DNA from 3 places in the uncultured Tyzzerella sp. genome. Region 1 is predicted to be linked to each of the others. Evidence: a T-box and tRNA genes for the amino acid it is inferred to sense, from the RefSeq annotation. Region 1 holds a T-box; the other regions hold tRNA genes.
The links. A T-box is a leader RNA that pairs with one kind of tRNA and senses whether it is charged. The one in region 1 lies ahead of leuS (leucine--tRNA ligase), so its partner is inferred to be a tRNA-Leu.
Positions count from the first base shown of each region.

Region 1 (2,284 bases):
ATCTAAAAAGGCCTCTTCCATAGTATCTTTTAAATCTTCATCTGCTTTTTTAATAACTTGTACTATTGGTAAATCAAATTTTTTAGCAAAAGCAAAATCTCTTTCATCGTGAGCTGGTACACACATAATAGCACCAGTACCATAGTCTGCTAAAACATAATCTGAAATCCAAATAGGTAATTTTTTGTTATTTAAAGGATTTATACCATAAGCACCTGTAAATACACCTGTTTTTTCCTTTTCTGTCATTCTATCAACAGAAGATTTTGTACTAGCTTCAAATATATATTGCTCAACAGCCTCTTTTTGCTCATCTGTAACAATATCTTTTATAATGCTATGCTCAGGTGCTAACACCATAAAGCAAGCACCATATAAAGTATCTGGTCTTGTTGTAAATACTTTTATTTTCCTATCTTTCCCATCTATCTCAAAATCTATTTCTGCACCATAGCTTTTACCTATCCAGTCTGACTGCATTTTTTTAACTTTTTCTGGCCAATCTAATTTATCTAAATCATTTAAAAGTCTTTCTGCATAGTTTGTTATTCTAAGCATCCATTGGCGAAGATTTTTCTTAGTAACTTGAGAGCCACATCTATCACATTCTCCATTTGTAGCCTCTTCATTAGCTAATACTGCTTTACAACTAGAACACCAGTTTAAAGGCATTTCTTTTTCATAAGCAAGGCCATTTTCAAACATTTTTAAAAATATCCATTGTGTCCATTTATAATAATTAGGGTCAGTAGTATTTATTTCTTTATCCCAATCATAAATAGCACTTATTTCCTTTAACTGTCTTTTAACATTAGATATACTTTGCTCTGTTGCAACAGATGGGTGTGTCCCTGTTTTTATAGCATAGTTTTCTGCTGGAAGCCCAAATGCGTCCCAACCCATAGGGTGTAGCACTTCATATCCTTGTAAAACTTTATATCTACTTATAACATCGCTTAATACATAGCCTCTCCAATGTCCAACGTGTAGTCCATTGCCAGATGGGTATGGAAACATATCTAAGCAATAATATTTAGGCTTGTTTGTATTAGTTGGATTTATAGGATTTTCTTCCCAAATTTTACGCCATTTTTTTTCAAGGCTGTTAAAATCATATCTATTCATAATTACCTCCAAATTTTAATATATTTAAAGCCCCTTTATCTCTTTTAAAGCTATTTTATAATATAACTTTAAAATATAGAGACGAAAGGGGCTTTTTCCGTGGTACCACTCTATTTCGTAAAAGGTAAAACCTAAAATTACGCACTTATAAGCCTATAACGGTGGCAACCGAAAATACCTACTGTTATTTCAATATTTTTGCTCTAAGGTGAGTTGGGCAAAAAGTAATATTGACTTACACCAACCGTCAACTCTCTAAAAATACTTATTTTGCTTAATATTCCTTTTCATAGCATTTACATAATTATATAAGTATTTATACCATAAATTTAATGCTATTTCAAGTATTATTTTATAAATATATTACTGCACACCATAAGTATTAGTTTGTGGGTCTAAAAATAACTTTATTTTAGGTGGATTTGTTGTAAAATATATCATACAAAATATAACAAAAGCTATAATAAACAACCCTATATAATTTATATTTTTATTATATAAAAACCTTTTTTGTATAAATCTATAACTAAAATAATATGTGGTAAAAGTACCTAATATAAATGTGCCTATGTCAAGTGGTAAATAATTATTACCTAAAATACCTGTATAAGTGTAAAATGATGCAACTATAACAAACATACCTAATAACATAGTTAATGCTTTAAGTAGTATAAAGTTATTAATATTTTTTCCATATATAAAATATTCAAATATAGAAAATATTATAACAGGTGTTATTAATAGTTTTAAATGTTCCCAAGTGCTTTCATTAATGGCACTAAAATATCCTACTATAATGTTATTACCAGAGAGTTGGTATGTAAAATGCAATAAAGTTCCTAGTATTACAGTAAATATAAATCCTATTATATGGTATCCTTTTAAATACATATAATCACCTCTTAAACATAATTACTAATATTATTATGTTTAAGAGATATTATTATACTTGTTTTTTACTTATAATATCTTTTATCTCGTTTATAAATAGCAATATTGGCGATATAAACAGAAATACATCTGCCAAATTAAAAATAGGTGCTTTTTTATATTTTATATATATAAAATCTGTTATGTTTTTATTTTTTATCCTATCTATAAAATTTCCTAATGCTCCACCAAGTGCAAAAGAAAAAGATAACTTTTTAAGCTTAGAGCC
Region 1 is NZ_CAUWHO010000039.1:16,285-18,568, forward strand. It holds gene leuS (leucine--tRNA ligase) at 1-1,125, opposite strand, end outside; T-box leader at 1,200-1,425, opposite strand; gene R5Z65_RS07175 (DUF6512 family protein) at 1,489-2,016, opposite strand; gene lspA (signal peptidase II) at 2,069-2,284, opposite strand, start outside.

Region 2 (2,284 bases), on a different contig from region 1:
CTATTGCATCAAATCCTGCTGTCCTTAGTGTAACAGATTGAAATAAAGATGCTAAAATTTTTTCATCAAACCTAAAATTTGATAAAGTTTTGGGATTATTATATTCTATAACAAATGTTAATATAGCACCTAGTAATATTAGTATACACGTCATAGTTAATGCCAATTTAGAATGTACTGTCATAGTAAATAATTCTACTTTTTTCTTTCTAAACTTTGCTATTTTATATTTAGTATACTTGCTAATATCTATTAAAACGGTAAAACCTAAACCACCTAATATAATTAGTAACATTATAGTTATATTTATTGTGTAATCTCTAGCATATGGAACAAGACTATTTTCCCCCAATATATCAAAACCTGCATTACAAAAAGCTGATACAGAATGAAATATTCCTCTAAAAACTCCTCCAAAAAATCCGTACTCTGGTATAAATCTTAAAGATAATATTATTGCTCCTATGCCCTCTATAATAAATGTAACTTTTATTATTTTTTTTAAAAACATTACCATACCTTTAAAAGTTGATAGATTAAATGATTCTTGTATTAATATTCTTTCTTTTAATGTTATCTTTTTGCCCAAAAATACTAATACTATGGTAAATAAACTCATAAATCCTAGTCCACCTATTTGTATAAGAAGCAATATTACAATCTTTCCAAACAAACTCCAATGATAAAGTGTATTTACTACAACAAGCCCTGTAACACAAACGGCTGATGTTGATGTAAAAAGTGCATCTATAAATCCAATACTTTTTCCATTTTGGCTAGCTATTGGTAAATTTAATAAAAAAGCCCCTATAATTACTACAATAAAAAAACTAAAAGCTATAATATGTGGTGGCTTAAAATGAAATAAACTTTTTTCTTTGGTTTTCACTCTATCTCTCCCTTTCTTTAGCAATTTTATTATAACATATTTAAAATATAAGGCAATATTTTTTTAATAATTATGTATATTTATTTTTAAAGCTATAAATTATTTTTTTGGATAATTTGTATTCAAGAATATATATTAATATATTTATTTATAAAGATTAATACAATCCCTGTGTATATTTCCTCTTTAAAAATATAAGTCATACCGTAATTGATATAAATAAAAAAAGCCACTATTAATAGTGACTTAAACTATGCGGACAGTGGGACTTGAACCCACACTCCTAGGAACTAGATTCTAAGTCTAGCGCGTCTGCCATTCCGCCATGTCCGCAAATCCTTAACTTTCTTGTATATGATAACATATATAAATATATATGTCAATACTTTTGTTAGTTTTTTTAAATAAGCTTATTTATAAATAATATGTATATAATAAAAATATATAAAACAAAGATAAGATAGTGTAATATTATACTTATACTTTCTTATCTTTGTTTTATAAAATTTACCTTTTGCTAGGAAACTTTTCTGTTATTTCTAAAATACCATCATAAATAGCCTTAGCTGCTTTTTGTTTAAATTCTGGTGTACTTATTCTTGCTGCTTCTGCAGGGTTACTTAAAAATCCTATTTCACATAAAACAGCAGGTATTTTATTATTTCTAAGCACAATTAAATTAGATGTTTTTACTTTTCTATCTAATGTACCAAGTTCTTTTAGTAAATTTTTTTGCAAAATATCTGCCATATCTTTACTTGTAAGTCCAGTGTCATTTGTATTAGGGTTTAAATAATATACTTCAGTACCATTAGGCCCAGGTTCACCTTTTCCTGACGCATTTTGATGTATAGATACAAACATATCTCCAACTTCATTTGACATATTAGTTCTATCGTTAAAGCTTGGGTTTACATCTTCAAGTCTTGTAAAATAAGCTTTAATATTATGGTTTTGTTCAAATAATTGATTTAATATAAGAGAAATATCAAGGTTTATATCTTTTTCTACTAACCCATTTCCAGTAGTACCAGGTGCTTCTCCACCGTGTCCTGGGTCTACAACAACTACATTTTTATATTTTTCTTTTGGTAAAAGCATATTAATATATATATAATTGATATCTTCTGTTACATTAATGGCTGTTATTTTTTTACAATCTATTATCATTTGTGTCCTATTAGATACATTTTCTACCGTTATTTTGTTTACAAGCTCATTATCAACTCTATGCTCGCCTATATTTATTAAAGGTGTTATATCTGTATCAAATGTTAGTATATATTCTTTATTTAAATAGTTGTCTGTATGTTTAATATTATTTATATTAATAGGCACACTAGATTTTTTCTCTATTTTAAATTGTCTATTAGATGTAATATTACTGTTAAGTTC
Region 2 is NZ_CAUWHO010000008.1:42,910-45,193, forward strand. It holds gene R5Z65_RS01920 (TrkH family potassium uptake protein) at 1-946, opposite strand, end outside; tRNA gene R5Z65_RS01925 (tRNA-Leu) at 1,144-1,222, opposite strand; gene R5Z65_RS01930 (N-acetylmuramoyl-L-alanine amidase) at 1,397-2,284, opposite strand, start outside.
Region 2: it encodes a tRNA-Leu, which carries the amino acid that the T-box ahead of leuS (leucine--tRNA ligase) is inferred to sense. The anticodon was not compared.

Region 3 (2,284 bases), on a different contig from region 1:
CAGTAGTTACAAAAAGTTTTGGAGATAATGTAGTGTTGGCAGGTAATCCTGCAAAAGTTATAAAAACAATATAAATAAAATATGCTTATAGTTTTTAAAAATTAAAAATAAGCAAGCTATTAAATTTAAAGGAGAAAATATATGGAAAGAATAAACATTTGGAATAAAGATATTCCTCTTTTTGATGAAAATATAAAAAATGAAGAAAATAAATTTGCAGGTACAATAATACCTTATTTAGTTGAAGAAGATGATGATGATATTAAAAAAAGAGGTGCAATGATTATACTCCCAGGCGGTGGATATGGCTTTTGCTCCGATGAAGGAGAAAAAATGGCAAGGTGGTTTAACTTTTTTGGTATAAATGCCTTTGTTTTAGATTATAGAGTTGCACCATATAAGCACCCAGCACCTATTATAGATGCTAAACGTGCAATAAGATATGTAAAATATAATGCAGAAAAATTTAATATAGACCCTAATAAAGTTGGAGTAATAGGATTTTCTGCTGGTGGACATTTAGCAGGCTGTGTTGCAGAATTTTTTGATAAGTTTGAGCAAGAAAGCAATGACGAAATAGACAAAATATGTGCAAAACCAGATTTAGCAGTTTTATGCTATCCTGTTGTATCTTTATGTGAAAGCTATACACACGAAGGCTCAGCACAAAACCTTGTTGGAGAAGACAAAGAGCTTAGAAAAATGTTGTCTTTAGAGAAAAATGTTAGAGAAGATATGCCAGAGATGTTCCTATGGCATACAGTAGAAGATGCGTCAGTTAATGTTATAAATACATTAGAGCTTGGCGTAGCTTTAAAAAACAAAAATGTTCCATATAGTCTTCATATATTTAACAAAGGTGCACACGGCTCTGTACTTGCAGAAAATATAGAAGAAACTAAACAATGGTCAGATTGTTTAAAAACATTATTAAAAAATAGAGGCTTTATAGATAAACAATCTTATAGATGGTTATAAAAAATAAATAAAAATCCACCCATTAAATGAGTGGATTTTTATTTTATACTTTTAAAATACTAAACTTTAAAATAAGTAAATGCCGCTGGTGGGATTTGAACCCACACGAGAAAACTCGCCAGATTTTGAGTCTGGTGCGTCTGCCAATTCCGCCACAACGGCTCATATAATGATAATTATACCTATATTTTAATAATTTGTCAATTAAAAATATAGGTATAACCATAAATTTATTTTTACATATTATCTTTTATACTTAATGCTATTTGCTCCATTTTTTTTGAATCAATGGTAACAGGTATAGATTTCATAGTAACAGTATCATTTTCTAGTCTAGGTATAATATGTATATGAAAATGATTAACTGTCTGTCCAGCTAAAGCACCATTGTTTTGTAATATATTTATATTTTCTATATTTAAAGATTTCCTTATGCTATTAGCTACATTTCTTGCAATAGAATATCCTTCTTTTAATGTTTCTTCATCTATTTCAAAAATATTTGTAAAGTGCTTTTTAGGTATAACAAGGGTATGCCCCTCATTAGCAGGAAAAGCATCTAATATAGCTATAAAGTTATCATTTTCAAAAACTTTTTTAGATGGTATATCACCATTTAAAATTTTACAAAAAATACAATCCATTTTTATGCCTCCTCAAAAAACTCGTTATGCCAAACTAAAAACATATATATTGTCCATATTTTACGGCTAAAATCTCCTTTACCTTGCTTGTGATTATCAAGATAAGCTATTATTTTATCTGTATTAAAATATTTTTTTGCTACATTAGATGAAAACGCGTCTTTTACCTTGTTATAAAACTTATCTTCTTTAAGCCATACTCTAATAGGCACAGGAAATCCAAGTTTCTTCTTAGTAGAAACCATCTCTGGTAAATATTCCTTAGATGCCATTCTAAAGATATATTTTGTAGCTTGCTTATTAACACGATAATCAGAAGGAATTTTACTAGCAACTTTAAACACTTCTTTATCTAAAAATGGTACTCTAACCTCAAGAGAGTTTGCCATACTCATTTTATCTGCCTTTAAAAGTATATCTCCTACAAGCCAAAGGTTTAAGTCTATATACTGCATTTTTGTAACATCATCTAAATGTTTAACCTTTTCATATAAAGGTTTTGTAATATCTGTTGTATCATATTTTCCAGTAGGAGATTTTAGTATACTTTCTCTTTCTTCTTTAGAAAACATATTAGCATTACCTATAAATCTTTCTTCTACATCTTTAGATGCTCTTATAAATAAATTTTTACCTTTAAATGAAAACGGTATTAATTTAAC
Region 3 is NZ_CAUWHO010000010.1:51,021-53,304, reverse strand. It holds gene R5Z65_RS02590 (sugar O-acetyltransferase) at 1-74, shown strand, start outside; gene R5Z65_RS02585 (alpha/beta hydrolase) at 142-978, shown strand; tRNA gene R5Z65_RS02580 (tRNA-Leu) at 1,059-1,140, opposite strand; gene R5Z65_RS02575 (HIT family protein) at 1,215-1,622, opposite strand; gene asnB (asparagine synthase (glutamine-hydrolyzing)) at 1,625-2,284, opposite strand, start outside.
Region 3: it encodes a tRNA-Leu, which carries the amino acid that the T-box ahead of leuS (leucine--tRNA ligase) is inferred to sense. The anticodon was not compared.